One region of the Kitasatospora sp. NPDC043950 genome, then DNA from elsewhere that is predicted to be linked to it. Evidence: riboswitches for the same ligand, from Rfam matches in the RefSeq annotation. Region 1 holds a riboswitch; each other region holds the start of a gene.
What was found. A riboswitch is a leader RNA that binds a small molecule or an ion and turns the genes downstream of it on or off. The one in region 1 is predicted to bind cyclic di-AMP.
Positions count from the first base shown of each region.

Region 2: linked by a shared signal. The riboswitch ahead of AC07BF_RS08990 (transglycosylase family protein) and the one ahead of AC07BF_RS32485 (C40 family peptidase) in region 1 are both predicted to bind cyclic di-AMP.
Region 3: linked by a shared signal. The riboswitch ahead of AC07BF_RS33915 (LysM peptidoglycan-binding domain-containing protein) and the one ahead of AC07BF_RS32485 (C40 family peptidase) in region 1 are both predicted to bind cyclic di-AMP.
Region 4: linked by a shared signal. The riboswitch ahead of AC07BF_RS09870 (glycoside hydrolase family 16 protein) and the one ahead of AC07BF_RS32485 (C40 family peptidase) in region 1 are both predicted to bind cyclic di-AMP.

Region 1 covers NZ_JBWKER010000065.1:16,682-21,043, forward strand. Annotated here, with positions in the region: gene AC07BF_RS32485 (C40 family peptidase) at 1-938, opposite strand, end outside; cyclic di-AMP (ydaO/yuaA leader) riboswitch at 949-1,098, opposite strand; gene AC07BF_RS32490 (C40 family peptidase) at 1,437-2,471, opposite strand; gene AC07BF_RS32495 (NYN domain-containing protein) at 2,672-4,033, opposite strand; gene AC07BF_RS32500 (hypothetical protein) at 4,303-4,362, opposite strand, start outside.
Region 2 covers NZ_JBWKER010000009.1:158,701-163,062, reverse strand. Annotated here, with positions in the region: gene AC07BF_RS08995 (hypothetical protein) at 1-806, shown strand, start outside; cyclic di-AMP (ydaO/yuaA leader) riboswitch at 1,231-1,401, shown strand; gene AC07BF_RS08990 (transglycosylase family protein) at 1,388-2,806, shown strand; gene AC07BF_RS08985 (LacI family DNA-binding transcriptional regulator) at 2,916-3,935, opposite strand; gene AC07BF_RS08980 (glycoside hydrolase family 13 protein) at 3,961-4,362, opposite strand, start outside.
Region 3 covers NZ_JBWKER010000074.1:21,553-25,914, forward strand. Annotated here, with positions in the region: gene AC07BF_RS33905 (SDR family NAD(P)-dependent oxidoreductase) at 1-349, opposite strand, end outside; gene AC07BF_RS33910 (cytochrome P450 family protein) at 614-1,909, shown strand; cyclic di-AMP (ydaO/yuaA leader) riboswitch at 2,120-2,287, shown strand; gene AC07BF_RS33915 (LysM peptidoglycan-binding domain-containing protein) at 2,293-3,210, shown strand; gene eno (phosphopyruvate hydratase) at 3,478-4,362, shown strand, end outside.
Region 4 covers NZ_JBWKER010000011.1:35,255-39,616, reverse strand. Annotated here, with positions in the region: gene AC07BF_RS09885 (alpha/beta hydrolase) at 1-1,069, shown strand, start outside; gene AC07BF_RS09880 (MoaF-related domain-containing protein) at 1,163-1,492, opposite strand; gene AC07BF_RS09875 (esterase/lipase family protein) at 1,702-3,039, shown strand; cyclic di-AMP (ydaO/yuaA leader) riboswitch at 3,274-3,440, shown strand; gene AC07BF_RS09870 (glycoside hydrolase family 16 protein) at 3,443-4,362, shown strand, end outside.

The DNA of each region.
Region 1 (4,362 bases):
GTGCGCGGCAGCGAGACGTCGACCTGGTTGAACGCCCAGACCATCAGGCCCGAGCAGTCGAAGGAGCCGGGGCCGGAGGCGCCGTAGACGTACGGGCTGCCGATCTTGGAGGCGGCGATGGACAGCGCCGCGGCGCCGCGCGAGCTGCCGGCGCTCGGCTTGGTGACCGGCGCGGCGGGGGCCTGCGACGCGCTCAGGTCGGTGCGGCTGTTGTCGCGGGAGGAGCGGTCGGCGGCCTGCTGGGCCGCCGCCTGCTGCTGGGCGGCCTTCGCGGCGGCGTCGGCCTTCGACTTGGCCTCGGCGGCGGCCTTCTCCTCGGCCGCGCGGATCGCCTGGCGCTCCTGCTCGGACAGGGTGTTGAAGAGGTCCTGCGCGGCCTTGAGCTTGCCCTGGACCTCGTCCTTGGCGCTCTTCAGCTGCTGGGTGGTGGTCTCCATCTCGGCGAGCTTGCCCTGGGCCTCGGAGCGCACCTGGTCGAGCTTGCGCTGCTCGTCCTGGAGCTGCTTGAGCTGGCCCTTCTGGGTGCCGCCGGCCTGGTTCAGCGTGTCGGCCTGGCTCAGGAAGGTGTCCGGGCTGGCGGAGAACATCAGCTGGACGGTCTGGGATATGCCGCCGTTGCGGTACTGCTCGCCGGCGATCTCGGCCAGGCCGCCCTGGAGGTCGGTCACCTGCCCCTGCTGCCGCGCCACCTGGTCCTGCAGGTCGGTGACCTGCTTCTGCAGCTGCTGCTGCTTCTCCTGGGCGGCGTTGAGCTTCTCGGTCGCGACCTCGGCCTGCTCGTTGAGCTGGTCGACCTGCTCCTTGACCTGGTCCTTGGTCGGCTGCGGGTCGGCGTGGGCGCCGGACTGCGCGGACAGCGCGACGGCCGCCGCGGCGAAGCCGGTCAGGATCGAGACCCGGGTGCGACTGGCGGGCTTGGGACGACGATGGGACGCCACGAAGGCGGACTCCTTCTTCCTACGCCGTCTACCGGGTGAGCTGACGGGTTCGGGCCGGAAGCGTGCCCTACGACGCCTCACGGCCGTTCCACCGGCCGACCTGGCGCCGATTCACCCCGGAGGAACGTGGTTCCCCGGCTCCGTTCGACAGCACCCCCGACTGCTGGGCTCCCCGTCGGGCAGGCACTGGGCCCGCCCCGCTGCGTCACGAACTCGACGGAAACCACCGCCGTCACCCTGGCTGGGCGATCGGGAGTGCGGTGGTTCGGGGCACGACCCTAGTAACTGAACCGTGATCCGTTCAAATCCTTGTCAGAAAAAAGACGGAAGAAGACCAAAGTTCTTTTGTGAATATGACACATAGTGATCACCGTCGTACGCAAAGCTGATCACTCTTCACCGGGGACTCGCGCTGCGGACAAAACCCGAACGCCACCCCCGGTCGGAGGGTGGCGTGGATCACAGGCCCGGACGGGGCCCTTCGGGCGTGTCGGGCCGTCAGACCCGGCGGATCGTGTTGATCGGCATCGCGTCGACCTTCATCACCTTCACCACGTCGCCGGTGTGCGGCGCGTGCACCACCATGCCGTTGCCGATGTACATCCCGACGTGGTGCCGGTCGGCGCCGTAGATGACCAGGTCGCCCGGCTGGGCCTGGTCCAGCGAGACCCTGGTGCCGACGTTGCCCTGCTCCTGCGAGGTGCGCGGCAGCGAGACGCCGGCCTGGCCGTACGCCCAGACCATCAGGCCCGAGCAGTCGAAGGTGGTCGAGCCGGTGGCGCCCCACACGTACGGCGAGCCCTGCTTGCTCATCGCCTTGGCCACGGCCACGCCCGCGTAGCCGCCGGCCTGCGGGAGGCTGCCGAGGTCGGCACGGTCGCTGCCGCGCGAGGCGCGGTCGTCCTGCTGCTGCTGGGCCCGCAGCGCGGCGCGGTCGGAGGCGCTGAGCGAGTTCAGCAGGTCCTGCGCGGCCTTCAGCTTCTGGTTGACGTCCGTCTTGGCCTGGTTCAGGTCCTTGGTGGTGGAGTCGAGCGAGGCCAGGACGGCGGCGGCCTCGGACTTCTCCTGGTCCAGCCGGCGCTGCTGGTCCAGCAGTCCCTTGAGCGCCTCCGACTCGCTGGCGCTGGCCTGCTGGGCGCTGGACGCCTTCTCCAGGTAGCCCGACGGGTCCGAGGAGAGCATCAGCTGGACGGACGGGTCGATGCCGCCGGTGCGGTACTGCTCGCCCGCCACGCCGGCCAGGCCGGTCTGGAGCTGGGTCATCTCGTCCTGGCTGCGGGCCACCTTGTCCTGCAGTTGGTCGGACTGCTTGCGGAGCTGGTCGGCCCGCTCCTTGGCGCCGTTGTACTTCTCCGCCGCCTGCTCCTGGTCCTGCTGGAGCTGGTCGATCTGCGCCTTGACGTCGCTCTTGCTCGGCTGGGGCGCGGCGTGCGCGGCGACCTGCGCGGAGAGGGCGACCGCGGTCGCCGCGGCAGCGGTGAGCACGGAGACCCGGGCGCGGCTCGGCTGCTTGGGACGGCGGTGGGAGGCCAAGGGAATTGCTCCTTCTTCCATCGGCCTCACCCGATCAGGTGAGAATCCGGAAAATAGGTTTGACGCCACACCCTAGGGAAGATCCACGGGTTTTGCCACTCCCCCGAAGGCGTGAACTCCACTTCCCCCGCAGGCTTCACTGGATGTGCACACCGCCGCAAACCGGGCGCTGACCAGGCGTCATCCCGCCGCGGCAGCCGTCAGGGCCGCGCCAGCCGGTTCAGCAGCAGAACGGAAGCCACGGGGCGCGCGCCAGCCTTCCGCACGCCCTCCGCGACCTCCCGGTCGGTGGACACCACCACCACCGGACGACCCTGCGGCTCGGCCCGCACCAGACGGCGGATCAGCTCGTCCGCGGTCTCGCCGGTCCGGCTGAACCGCACCCGCACCCCGCGCGGTGGCGCCATGATCACCGGAACGTCCAGGTCCTGCCCGTCGAACACGCAGGTGACCTCCGCCTGCGTGCGCTGGGCCAGCATCGCCAGCCCGCCCAGCAGCCGGATCCGCTGCTGCTCCAGCGGCAGCGTCGGATAGCCCGTCTTGGTCACGTTGTAGCCGTCCACCACCAGGTGCACCTGCGGGATCGCCAGCAGCTGGTCCAGCAGCGCCGGATCGTCGTCGGCCAGACCGCGCCGGGCCACGTCGTGCGGCGAGGCCGCACCCGGCACCACCGCCTCCACCAGGTCCCCCGGCCGGATCTGGGAGACCGGCAGCGCCAGCTCCCGCTGGAGCCCCTGCGCCGACTGCAGCACCGTGTCCAGCAGCAGCCGCAGCCGCATGTCCTCGACGCTGCGGCCCTCGCGGGCCGACCGGCGGCCCTGCTCGGCCGCCGTCTCCAGCTCGCCGACCCGGTGCCGCAGCCGCCGTGCCTCGGACTCCGCGGCGCCACGCTCGGCGGCCGCCTGCGCCCTCGCGGCCTCCAGCTCGGCGGTCAGCCGCCTGGTCTCGGCCTGCGCCCGGCGGGTGTCGCTCTCCAGCGAGCGCACCTTCTTCCGCAGCGACTCGGCCTCCCGGCGGACGTCCTCGGACTCCGCGCGCTGCCGCTCCAGGTCCGCCCGGGCGGCGGACCGCAGCTCGGCGAGCTCCGCCTGCAACTTCTCCGCCAGCCGGGTGGCCTCGGCAGCCGCGCCCTCGGCGCCGGCCCGCTCGGCCTCCTCCCCGGCCTCGGCCACCAGCCGGCTCCAGCCGGCCGACCGCACCAGGTAGGCGGCGGCCGCGACGTCCATCGGATCGGCGGCGCCCGGAACGCTGCCCGACTCCAACGCCTTCACCAGGTCCGGCTGGCCCAGCCTCAGCCGCTCCGCTATCCGCACCCGGAACGCCGGCTCCGACTCCAGCGCCGCGGCCAGCGCCGTGGCCGCGTACTTGGCCCGCCGGGCCGGGGTGAACTTGACGTACTGGCGCAGGCTCTGCGGCAGCTCGCCAGGCGGCAGCCCGCCGAGCGCGTCCGAGGCCAGGCCGACCACGCGCCGGCGCACGCCCTCGGGCAGCGGCCGGTCCAGCTTCTCGGCACCACGCTCCGGCGCCACCTCGCCGGAACCCGCCGCCCCGCCGGGGCCCACCGACTCATCGGAACCCGCCGCCCCGCCGACGGCCGCGGGCTCGGACGGAGCCGCGTCGGCGGCCCGCGCCTGCACGGCCGCAGCGGGCTGAAGCCCCTGCGCTTCGGCGGGCTCCCTCGCTGCGTCCACCACGTCCTCGGCTCCGATCCTGGTCCTACGGGGTCACGGCCCGCGGCCGCCGCCCTGTCGTCACGCTCCGTGCGTCCTGTCTGTATTGTCCCAGCGCGGCGGGCAGGCGCGCCGCGCACCCGCCCCCGCGCCGTCGGGCGTCAGCCCTGGTCGGCGGAGGCCTCCGCGTTCTCGGCGCCCGGACGGGCCACCAGCTCGAC
Region 2 (4,362 bases), on a different contig from region 1:
TGCTGTCGATCGTCCGCAGCGAGCAGGGCGACATCCAGACCGCCGTCGGCTACCTCCCGGGCGAAGCCGCCCAGGGCGCCGACAGCGACGACCGCACCGTCGCCGAACTGCTGGCCATGGCCGCCGAGGCCGGCCTGCCCGCGCCGGTCCTGGTGCCGCTGGTACCCGGCCCGCACGGATTCCTGACCGAACTCCACGCCCTCGCCGCCGAGTACGGAGCCCCCGTCACCGACGTGCTCGGCCCGCACCCGCTGCTCGCCGAGGCCGTGCACGTGCGCCTGTCCGAGGCCGGCCTGGCGCGTGCCGACCGGGCCCGGCTGTTCGCCATCGCGACCGCCGCGGACGGCGTCGTGCTGACCACCGTCGGCGGCGAGGAGGCCGCTGCCGCTGCCGGCATCACCGGTGTCCTGCTGGCGGCCCGGCTGGCCGTCCCGGTCGTGCCCGCCGCGCTCGACGTGCCGGGCTCGGTCGCCGCGGCCGTCAACCACCTCAAGGAGACCGGCTCCCAGCGCCCGGCGCTGGCCCCGCTGGTGATCGGGCCGGAGGCCGACTCCGAGCTGCTCGCCACGGCCGCCGAGGAGACCGGCTGCCCGTCCGCGGCGCCGCTGGGCGCCTACCCGACGGTCGGCCAGCTGATCGCCTCCACCTACCTGGCCGCGCTGCCGGCGCCCTCCCCCGAGGCCCTGACGCGGGCCGAGGCCGAGGCGGCGGAGGCCGCCGAGGGCACCCACGCCGACCACTCCGGCCGGGGTGGTCGCGCCGCTCACGCCGCTCACGCCGCCGCCGAGGAGTCGGCCGGCCAGTAGTAGCGGTCACCGCACGTGTGAAGGGCCCGGAACGGCTACGTTCCGGGCCCTTCCCGCTTGTCCCGTAAGGGAGTTAAAGGACGAATAGGTGTGATGTCCGTTCTATCCGCATTTGTTCACCATCGCTCGACGCACCCCCCGACGGCCACAGTGCGGACACGCCGCTCTCCCGGCGGGCAGGCCCCCGGGCGACCCGACCCACCGTCACCCGCCTCCTGAAACGCAGACAGTTGCGCGCACCCTTCGCGGCGTTGCCGGAAATCGGTCATTTCCGATCATGACAAGTGAGGGGAACGACCGTTCTCGCCAAACCGTGATGCGCGTCACAGGTGTTTGCAGTTTGAACTTAAGTCTGCTTAACGTGCTCCCCGTTCGTGGCCACACGAACCCAGTTCATCCGCGACGCCGAGTCCTGCCGTCGGATGTCCTGGCAGCGCGAAAACGCACCACGGCAGGAGCGGGGGACCCACAGGTAAGTCGCCCCGGACCGTTCCCCGGAACGATCCAGGGCTAGGGGTGAAGCCGCGCCCACAGCGCGGCCGGGCAACTCCAGCCCGAATCCGACAGCTCACCTCGCAGGCGTGGGAGAGGACTGCGTCTTCATGCTGCCCACCAACGGCACCCGTCTGTCCAGTCGTACCCGACGCGTGATCGCCGCCGTCGGCGTCGCGGGCGTCGGCCTCACCATCCCCTGCCTCACCTCCGGCACCGCCTCCGCCGCCTCCGTCGCCACCTGGGACAAGGTCGCCCAGTGCGAGAGCACCGGCAACTGGAGCATCAACACCGGCAACGGCTTCTACGGCGGCCTGCAGTTCACCTCCAGCACCTGGGCCGCCTTCGGCGGCACCGCCTACGCCCCCCAGGCCAACCAGGCCACCAAGGACCAGCAGATCGCCGTCGCCGAGAAGGTCCTCGCCTCGCAGGGCCCCGGCGCCTGGCCGGTGTGCTCGGTCCAGGCCGGCCTGACCAAGGGCGGCACCCCGGCCGCCGTCGACACCTCGGCCGGCTCGACCACCGGCTCGGCTGCCGGTTCGACCGCCACCAAGCCCGCCGCGAAGCCGGCCGCCCCGGCCGCCAAGCCCGCGCAGACCCAGACCCCGGCCCCGGCCGCGAAGCCCGCCAAGCCGGCCGCACCGGCCCAGGACCAGGCGCAGGCCCCCGCCGACTCCACCAACGGCACCTCGGCCCAGAAGGGCCAGAGCCAGGCCCGGAACAGCGCCCAGCCCCAGGCCGACGACTACACCGTCGCCTCCGGCGACTGGCTGTCCTCGATCGCCGACAAGCACAACCTCCAGGGCGGCTGGCAGCGGCTGTACGAACTCAACCGCGGCACCCTGACCGAGGGCCCGGACTCCATCTACCCGGGCCAGCGCCTCTCGTTCAAGGACGGCGGCCAGGCCCAGCAGTCGGCTCAGGCCGACCGGTCCGGCTCCGGCTCGTCGGCCACGTCCGGCTCGGACTTCACCTGGTTCGACCGCTCGCAGAAGTCCGGCCAGACCTCCAACGGCGCTGTCGCGAGCGCCAAGCCGGCCGCCCAGCCCCAGGCCCCGGCCACCAAGCCGGCCTCCAAGCCGGCCTCCAAGCCGGCCTCCAAGCCGGCCGCCCAGGCTCAGACCCCGGCTCAGACCCCGGCCGCCACCGGCAGCATGGCCGCCGCGGTCTCCTTCGCCCAGTCGAAGGTCGGCCAGGCGTACGTCTACGGCGGTACCGGCAACGGCGGCTGGGACTGCTCCGGCCTGACCCAGGCCGCGCTGCGCGCCGCGGGCGTCTCCGTCCCGCGCGTCGCCGCCGACCAGGCCGCCGCCAGCACCCGCGTCTCGCTGGACAGCCTGCAGGCGGGCGACCTGCTGTTCTGGTCCAACAACGGCCAGAACTCCGGCGTCTACCACGTCGCGATCTACATCGGCGGCGGCCAGTACGTCGAGGCCGCCAACCCGAGCTCGGGCGTGCGCCTGCAGACCGTCGCCAACTGGGCGCCGGACTTCGCCGGCCGGGTCTGAGCACGACCGACGGGTGACAGCCGACAACTGACGGCTGACCCGGCACCCGGGCGGCACACAACGGGCCCCGGAGAGCAACTGCTCTCCGGGGCCCGTCCGTTGACCGTCCTCAGCGCGCGCAGGCCCCCGTGGACCCACGCATGACCAGCTCCGGCTGGAACATGAACTCCCCGCGCTGGACGGCGTTTCCGCCGACCTCCTCCAGCAGCGCGTCCACCGCCGCGGTCGCCATCGCCTCGACCGGCTGGCGGATCGTGGTCAGCGGCGGCTCGGTGAAGGCGATCAGCGGCGAGTCGTCGAAGCCGACCACCGAGACGTCGTGCGGCACCGACAGCCCACGCTGCCGCACCGCCCGGATCGCCCCGAGCGCCATCATGTCGCTGCCGCAGACGATCGCCGTGCAGCCCTTGTCCAGCAGCGCGCCGGCCGCCGCGTGCCCGCCCTCCACGCTGAACAGCGTGTGGTGGACGAGTTCCTCGGCCTCCTCCTGGCTCCGTCCCAGCACCTCGCGCATCGCCGCCGTGAAGCCCTCGATCTTGCGCAGCACCGGCACGTACCGCCGCTGCCCGACCGCCAGCCCGATCCGCTCGTGCCCGAGTTCGGCCAGGTGCTGGACGGCCATCCACATCGCGGCCCGGTCGTCCGGCGAGATGAACGGCGCGTCGATCCGCTCGCTGTAGCCGTTGATCAGCACGAACGGCACCCCTCGCCCGGTCAGCCGGGCGTAGCGGTCGTGGTCGGCGGTGGAGTCGGCGTGCAGCCCGGAGACGAAGACGATGCCCGCCACGCCCCGGTCGACCAGCATCTCGACCAGTTCGTCCTCGGTGGACCCGCCCGGTGTCTGGGTGCACAGCACCGGGGTGTACCCGTGCCGGCTGAGCACCTGCTCGATCACCTGGGCCAGTGCGGGGAAGATCGGGTTGCTCAGCTCCGGCGTGATCAGCCCGATCAGGCCGGCGCTGCGCTGGCGCAGTCGGGTCGGCCGCTCGTAGCCGAGCACGTCGAGCGCCGCCAGCACGGTCTGCCGGGTGGCGGCGGAGACGTTCGCCTTGCCGTTGAGTACGCGGGAGACGGTGGCTTCGCTGACCCCCGCCTGCGCCGCGATGTCTGAGAGTCGCGCCGTAGTCACGGTCCCAGAGCCTATTGCAACCACGTCAGACCGCCCACCAGCCGGTGCTGTCCGGCGCGAGCACCGTCTCGCTGCCGTCGACCACCAGCTCCACCGAGGAGAGCAGCAGCTTTCCGGGCGCCGCTATCCGGACCGGCTCGTCCGTGGCGTTGACGGTGCAGACGAAGGAGCCGCGGCGGAACGTCAGGGTCCCCTCGGAGCCCTCCAGCCACTCCACGGCCGTCCCGGCGCCGAGGTCGTCCTGGGAGCGGCGGACGGCGAGCGCGCTGCGGTACAGCTCCAGGGTGGACGCCGGGTCGCCGGTCTGCGCCTCGACGCTCAGCTCGGCCCACTCGGCCGGCTGCGGCAGCCAGGACGGCCCGCCGGCGACCGGGCCGAAGCCGTACGGGGCCTCGGTGCCGGACCACGGGATCGGGACGCGGCAGCC
Region 3 (4,362 bases), on a different contig from region 1:
CGAGGAGTTCGGCGAGGCGTTCGAGGTCGAGGCGGGCGGGCAGTTCGGCGAGCGAGACGATCCGCTCGCCGTCGGGGCCGGCGACGCAGAACAGGTCGATGGGGCCGAGGTGCTTCTCGGCGGTGTCGACGAGGGCGGCGACGTCGCTGGGGCGGCGGATGTCGCCGCCGACGCCGACGACGGGGCAGCCCGGCCGGTCGAGTTCGGTGGCGAGGTCCTCGGCGACGCCCGCACGCTGGTCGGCGATCAGCACTCCGGCGGCGCCGGCGGCGGCGAACCGGCGGGCGAGCTCGGCTCCCGATCCGCCGTCGAGTACCGCGATGACGACGACTGCCCCGCTGACCCGCATGGTCTGCTCCTCCCTGTGGGCGACACCGCACCGGCGCCCACGATTTCTGCGGAGGATCGTAGGCAGGTCCTGACCCTCCGCAACAGGGATTACCCCTCAGGTGACCAGGGTCACGCCCGCCACCCGGCCAAGAGCTGTCCAAGAGCTGTCCACGGACCGTCCACGGAGCGTTGGCGGGCCGTCCGCCGGGTGTCGACGATCCGGCCCCGCCGGTCGCGTCCGCCGGAGGCGGTGCGGCCCCGACCCACCGGATACGGTCGACGCATGCCAGTGCAGCCCGATCCCGCCGCCCCGCAGCTCTTCACCTGGGAGTTCGCCACCGATCCGTACCCCGCCTACGCCTGGTTGCGCGAGCACGCCCCGGTGCACCGCACGACGCTGCCGAGCGGGGTGGAGGCCTGGCTGGTGACCCGCTACGCGGACGCTCGGCAGGCGCTGGCGGACGGCCGGCTGTCGAAGAACCCGGCGCACCACAGCGAGCAGGCGCACCGCACCGGGCGGGTGGGAATTCCGGGGGAACGCCAGGCGGACTTGATGACGCATCTGCTGAACATCGACCCGCCGGACCACACCCGGCTGCGCCGGCTGGTGTCGAAGGCGTTCACGCCGCGCCGGGTGGCGGAGTTCGAGCCGCGGGTGCAGCAGCTCACGGACCGGCTGATCGACGGCTTCGCGCAGCGCGGTTCGGCGGACCTGATCCACGAGTTCGCGTTCCCGCTCCCCATCTACGCGATCTGCGACCTGCTGGGCGTGCCGGCCGAGGACCAGGACGACTTCCGGGACTGGGCCGGGATGATGATCCGGCACGGCGGCGGCCAACGCGGCGGCGTGGGGCGGGCGGTGAAGCGGATGCGGGCGTACCTGCTGGAGCTGATCCACCGCAAGCGGGCGGATCCGGGTGATGACTTGATCTCGGGCCTGATCCGGGCGAGTGACCACGGCGAGCACCTGAACGAGAACGAGGCCGCCGCGATGGCGTTCATCCTCCTGTTCGCGGGGTTCGAGACGACCGTCAACCTGATCGGCAACGGCACGTACGCGCTGCTGCGCAACCCGGAGCAGCGCAGGCTGCTGCAGGAGTCGGTGGTGCGCGGCGAGACGGCGCTGCTGGAGACCGGGATCGAGGAACTCCTGCGCTACGACGGGCCGGTGGAGATGGCGACGTGGCGTTTCGCGACGCGGCCGCTGTCGATCGGCGGGGTGGACATCCCGGTGGGCGATCCGGTGCTGGTGGTGCTGGCCGCGGCGGATCGCGATCCGGCCAGGTTCGCGGACGAGAACACCCTGGACCTGGCCCGCACGGACAATCCGCACCTGGGTTTCGGCCACGGGATCCACTACTGCATCGGCGCCCCGCTGGCCCGCCTGGAGGGGCGGAGCGCACTGGCCACGCTGCTTTCCCGGCTGCCGGACCTGCGGCTCGCGGAAAACCCGGAGAACCTGCGCTGGAGGGGCGGCCTGATCATGCGTGGCCTGCGGGAACTCCCGGTCGAATTCACTCCGGAGACCTGCTCTCCGCACGCGCCGCCGGTCACGCCGACCGACGCCCCGACACGCTGACGGCATGTCTCCGGCGGCCCGTGGAGCCAGGCCTGAACCCGCATTAATCCGGACATACCGCCGCCGTTGGTAGGCGATTGACCACGCGCCGTAATTTGTGTGTGATATCGGTGATATGAGCTTGTTATTGGTCTGATGATCTGTCTACTCTCCCTGGAGTTCGCAGCTGCGGACCTCGTGCGCGGAACGCCGAATCCTGCCCGCCGCGTCACGGGAAACCGACCAGACCCTGGGCAGGGGCGGGGGAACCAGGTTTGTTGCCGTTCCCCGACGGCTTGGGGTGAAGCCGCCCGAGCGGAATCGTTTCCGCTTTCGGCGGCCGGGCCACCTCCCGGTCCGAACCCGACAGCTCACCTCGCAGGCGTGCGGAGAGGGACCTCTTCATGCTGTTCGTTGGAACCGGCCGCCACCGCCGTCGCACCCAGACCGAGAAGGCCATCGCCGTCGCCGGTGTGGCCGGCGTCGGACTCGCGATGCCGCTCCTCACCGCCACCGGCGCCTCCGCCGCCCCGGCCTCCACCTGGGACGCCGTCGCCCAGTGCGAGAGCGGCGGCAACTGGAGCATCAACACCGGCAACGGCTTCTCCGGCGGCCTGCAGTTCACGCCCAGCACCTGGAAGGCGTACGGCGGCACCTCCTACGCCCCGCAGGCCAACCAGGCCAGCAAGGCGCAGCAGATCTCGGTCGCCGAGAAGGTGCTGGCCTCGCAGGGCCCGGGCGCCTGGCCGGTCTGCTCCCAGAAGGCCGGCCTGAGCAAGGGCGGCGCCCCGGCCTCCGTGGACACCTCCACGGACGCCAAGCCCGCCAAGCAGTCCGCCGCCAAGCCGACCCAGCAGGCGCAGGCCCCGAAGCCTGCCCAGCAGCCGGTCAAGCAGGCCGCCCCGAAGCCGGCCGCCCAGCAGCCCGTCCAGCAGGCCCCGCAGCAGACGCAGCCGCAGACCCAGGGCTTCTCCGGCAAGGCCGGCTGGGACGCCGACGCGAAGGTGTACTGGTACCAGAACAACGGCGCCTGGTACTGGACCAGCCACCAGAGCGTCTACCAGCAGTACGCGGGCCAGCCCGCCGCCCAGCCGCAGTACGCGCCCCGCGCCGCGCAGCCCGCGCAGTCCGCCCCGGCCGCGCAGCCCGCCGCCGCGCAGGGCGGTCACGACTACACCGTCCGGGCCGGCGACACGCTGTCGACGATCGCCGCCGCCCAGGGCGTGTCCGGCGGCTGGCAGTCGGTGTACGACGGCAACCGCGGCACCGTCGGCGGCAACCCCAACCTGATCATGCCCGGCCAGGTGCTGCACCTCGGCTGAGCGGCCCGGGCCCTGAACGGCCCGCGCCCTGCGGGCGAAGGGGGACGGGACCTGTCCCCCTTCGCCCGCATTCCCCCGTATTCGCCCGCTTCGATCGGGCAAGCAGGTGAACTACTGGTGGGTAGCCGGGCCACACGCTGAGACGGGACCGAGGCCAGCGCGGCCCCGGGGGCCGGGGCGGTTAGGCTCTGGTCGTAACGACTCCGCAATCGTCCCGCCGGCAGCACCCAACGTCAGCCGGACCCTGCTTCCGCAAGGAGATGCCTCGTGCCGTCCATCGATGTCGTCGTAGCCCGTGAGATCCTCGACTCGCGTGGCAACCCCACGGTCGAGGTCGAGGTCGGCCTCGACGACGGCAGCACCGGCCGTGCCGCTGTCCCGTCGGGTGCCTCCACCGGCGCCTTCGAGGCGCTCGAGCTGCGCGACGGTGACAAGAACCGCTACTTCGGCAAGGGCGTGGAGAAGGCCGTCCTGGCCGTCATCGAGCAGATCGGCCCGGAGCTGGTCGGCTACGACGCCACCGAGCAGCGCCTGATCGACCAGGCCATGCTCGACCTGGACGCCACCCCGGACAAGTCCTCGCTCGGCGCCAACGCGATCCTGGGCGTCTCGCTGGCTGTGGCGCACGCCGCCTCCGAGGCCAGCGACCTGCCGCTGTTCCGCTACCTGGGCGGCCCGAACGCGCACGTGCTGCCCGTTCCGATGATGAACATCCTCAACGGCGGTTCGCACGCGGACTCCAACGTCGACATCCAGGAGTTCATGATCGCCCCGATCGGCGCGGAGTCCTTCTCCGAGGCCGTCCGCTGGGGCGTCGAGGTCTACCACACCCTCAAGGGCGTGCTGAAGGAGCGCGGCCTGTCCACCGGCCTCGGCGACGAGGGCGGCTTCGCGCCGAACCTGGACAGCAACCGCGAGGCCCTGGACCTCATCACCGAGGCCATCCAGAAGGCCGGCTACGTGCCCGGCCGTGACATCGCGCTCGCCCTGGACGTCGCCGCGTCCGAGTTCTACGAGGACGGCGCCTACCAGTTCGAGGGCAAGGCCATCTCCGCCGCCGAGCTCATCGAGTACTACGCCGAGCTGGTCGACGCCTACCCGCTGGTCTCCATCGAGGACCCGCTGGACGAGTCGGACTGGGACGGCTGGAAG
Region 4 (4,362 bases), on a different contig from region 1:
GCTGTGGCCAAGACTCGCCAAGCAGACCTGGCAGGCGGTGCTCGGCCGGATCGGCTCCCTGCTCGCCACCCAGCTCGCGGTGCTGGCCGCGCTCGGCCTGGTGGCGAACAACTACTTCGCCTTCTACAGCAGTTGGGACGACCTGCTGGGCACCGGTGACACCGGCCCGGTGGTGATCCACAACAAGGCGGACGCGTCCGGCCGGCTGCTCGTGGAGACGATCGGCCACGCCTCCGTCAAGGGCGGCGGCGCGATGGGCCGCGAGCCCAGCCAGTCCGGTGAGATCCGCAAGGTGCGGATCGACGGCGCGGCCAGCCGGCTGTCCACCGAGGGGTACGTCTTCCTGCCGCCGCAGTACTTCCAACCGGAGTACGCGCAGCGGCAGTTCCCGGCGGTGATCGTCAGCACCGGCTTCCCCGGGATCGCCGAGAACCTGATCACCCGGTTCAACTACCCGGGCGCAGCGCTCAAGTTGCTCCAGGACGGCAAGATGCAGCCGACCGTCATGGTGCTGATGCGCCCCTCGCCGGCCCTGCCGCAGGACACCGAGTGCGAGGACATCCCGGGCGGCGCGCAGTCCGACACGTACTTCACCAAGGACGTCCCCTCAGCGATCCAGGCGAGCTTCCGGGTCTCCTCCGACCCGCAGGCCTGGGCCTTCATGGGCAACTCGACCGGCGGCTACTGCGCCCTCAAGCTGGCCATGCGCCACCCGGACGTCTTTCCGACCGCCGTCGCGCTCTCCGCCTACTACGACGCCGCCGACGACCCGACCACGGGCGACCTGTTCGGCGGCAGCAAGCAGCGTCGTGACGAGGCCAACCTGATGTGGCGGTTGAAGAACCTGCCGCAGCCCAAGGTGTCCGTGCTGCTGGCCGGCACCAAGAAGGGCGACGGCGACTACCGGCGCGACACCGAGGCCTTCGTCGACGCCGTGCAGTCCCCGATGAAGGTCTCCTACAGCATGTTGGAGAACGGCGGCCACAACTTCGAGACCTGGAGCGCGCTGCTGCCGTCCTCGCTGGAGTGGATGTCCCAGCACCTCAAGGTCCCGAACCAGGCTGCCTGAGCAGGCCGCCCGAGCAGACTGTCTGAGCAGGCAGTCTGCTCAGACGGTCTGAGTAAGCCGACGGACAGCGAGGGGGCGCGGGAGCGGTGAGGCTCAGGCCACCCGCTCCAGCGTCCCGGTGTGCAGCTCGCCGACCCGGCCGCCCTCGCCCTCGTACGTCCAGAAGGCGCGCACCGTCAGCCGGCCGAGGTCCATCACGTGGCTGACGGTGATCCCGCTCTCCTCGGTCCAGCTGATGAAGTAGATCTCCGGCGCCACCTCGGCGACGTGCAGCCGCACGTCCTCCCACTGGCCCGCCGACTCGCCGAGGCCCTCCCAGCGCAGCCGCCTGCCGTCGGCCGAGTAGGTGTTGCGGAAGGCCGCGCCGTTGTCGGCCCGGAAGAGGTAGGTGCGGCCGGCGAAGGCGGGCAGGGGCGCGGTCATGGTGGGGCGGTACCTCGTTCCTGTGGGGCCGTGCACGGCGGTCTTGTGCACTGCGGAAGATGTCGGACCTCCAATTTATCCGACCCGGTGAGCCGGGTGGGCGCACCCGTGGACGGTGCGCCACGGCACCGGCCGCCACCGCGCAGGCCGGCGCGGTGTGCGGCGGGCACCTGGGCGCCCGCCGGCGGCCGGTCCTACCGTCCACCCCCATGAGACGCACCCCCACCCCCATGCGGCACACCCCCACCGCCGTCAGACGCACCCCCACCGCGTTGTCCGCCCTCCTGCTCACCCTCGCCGCGCTGCTCCTCGGCACCCCCACTCCCGCCCAGGCCACCGCCGCCCAGACCGTCACTTCCCAGACCACCGCCCAGGCGGCCACCGCCCCGCTCACCCTCGAAGCCGCCTTCCCCGCCCCCGGCAACGGCTGGGCCAAGGTCGAGCGCTACCTCGACACCACCCCCGGCTTCCGCACCGAGCAGTACCCGGCCGACGGCCGCGGCGACCAGGACGGCGCCCGCCGGACGTACTTCGGCGGCACCGGCCAGCCCTCCTCCAGCCGCTTCCTGCTGTACTCGGCGACCGGCTGGGACACCGGTAGCCGTCCGACCCCCGTGCTGCTGGTCCACGGCGCCAACGACAACGCCGACCGCGCCTGGGCGAACCCGGGGGAGAGCGGCACCTGCGGTGCCTCCGCCTGCCCGTCCACCGGCCTCGCCCAGTACCTCGCCGGCACCGGCCACCGGGTGTTCGCCATCGGCTTCGCCCACAAGCAGGGCGACAACCTGTTCCAGGCGCAGGCCGTCGGCGACGCCGTCGCGCTGATCCGGGCCCGCCTCGGCGTCCCGCAGGTGGACGTGGTGGCCTGGAGCAAGGGCGAGGTCGCCGCCCGGGCGTACGTGTCCTCGGTGCGCCCGTCCTGGGGGCGGGCCTACGCGGGCGACGTGCGCCGCCTGATCACCCTCGGGGGCCCGAACGGCGGGCTCGACTACGTGTACGCGCACGGCTGGTCGTTCGACCTCGCGAGCTGGCCGGCCTGCGGCGGCACCGCCAACGCGCCGTCCCCGCACCTCTACATGACCTGCTACGGCACCTACACGGCGCAGCCCTGCCTCGGCGTGCTGCCCACCGGCGGCTACGACTGCTACCCGGGCCAGCGCCAGCTGCTCGCCCGCTGGGACGGCCGGTACGGGGTGGACGGCACCGCCCAGGACTGGTGGACCACCTACTACGGCGGCCAGGGCTTCTACACCTCCGGCCAGGGCATCCAGGCGGCGATCGACGCCGGTTCGCTGATCGCGCCGCTGCAACAGGCGGGCGTCCCCGCGTCGGTGCGCACCTATCTGCTCGCGGGCGGGTCCGCCGACATCCCGGGCGTGCTCAACGAGAACCGGGGGCCCAGCGACGGCATCGTGTTCACCGCGAGCGCCCTGGACACCACCGGCATCGCGACGATCGGCGGCACCCGGCTGCTCACCGGCCTCAACCACCTGGAACTCGCCTGGGCACCGGAGGCCGAGAGCCAGGTCGACAACTGGCTCGCTTGACCCGTGGACCGCCGATTCGCCGATTCGCCGATTCGTCGTTCGGCAGCTCGACGGCTCCGCTGATCCGTCCCAACTGATCCACCACGCAGCGTCGTTGATCGACACCGCTGTGACCTGTGCGACAACCGGCCCGAGCAGGTTGTCCGTTCACGGACGGCCCGCCTAGCCTGCAACCGTCGTCCGCCCTCGCGGACCCCCGCCGCCGGGACGCCGAGTCCTGTCCACCCGCCGGCCGGCAACCGAGCACCACAGCGGACGGGAGCGGGGGAACCAAGGTCAGCGCCCGGCCCGTACGCTCCCGCGTGCGGGCCGTGGCTAGGGGTGAAGCCGCTTCCACCGGCGGCCGGGCTGCCTCAGCCCGAATCCGACAGCTCACCTCGCAGGCGTCGCAGAGGACACTGCCATGCACCAGCCTGCCCGGCGCCGCGCGCCGCGCCACGCCCGTCCCTCCCACCGGGGCCGCAACGCCGCCCTCGCCGTCACCGGAGCGCTCGCCGTCACCGGCGCCGGACTGCTCGGCCTGCCGGCCGTCTCCGGCGCCCAGGCCGCCACCGCCCCGACCGTCACCCAGGACCGGCTCGCCCCGGCGACCATGGTCGCCAACCAGGCCGCCACCGCCTCGCTGACCCTCCACTCCTCGGCCTGCTTCACCGCGAAGACCGTCGGCGTGGGCGTCCGGAACGCGGCCGGTGCGAACCTCGACTTCCCGGGCAACGCCTCCAATGTGCAGATCTGCCCGAGCGGCCTGTCCTTCACCAGCGGCGCACGCGCCCTGCCGGCCGGGACGTGCACCCAGTTCGGCTTCTGGCAGGACCTCGGCGGGGCCTGGCACAACCTGGCCTCGCAGCAGCTGGTGGTCTCCAGCACCCCGGCGCCGACTCCGCCCCCGACCCCGACGCCCACCACGAAGCCGACTCCCGCCCCGACCCCGACTCCCGCCCCGACCCCGACTCCCGCCCCGACCCCGACGGCGACCCCCACCGCGAAGCCGACCCCGACGAGCAGCCCGAGCCCGAGCAGCCCGAGCGCCACCGCCAGCCCGTCGGCCGGCACCCCCGTATCCCCGGTCGCCGGCAAGTCGCTGACCTGGTCCGACGAGTTCAACGGCCCGATCAGCTGGGGCTCGCGCTGGGTCGGCGACAAGAGCACCGCGTACAAGTACGGAAACCACAACCCGGACGACAACAAGCTCGACCTGCTGAACAAGAACAACGTCAGCGTCGCGAACGGGGTCGCCACCTTCACCGCTGCGCCCGGCACCACCACGCTGGAGAACGGCAAGCAGGCCTGGAACACCGGCTTCCTGACCACCGAGGGCTCCAG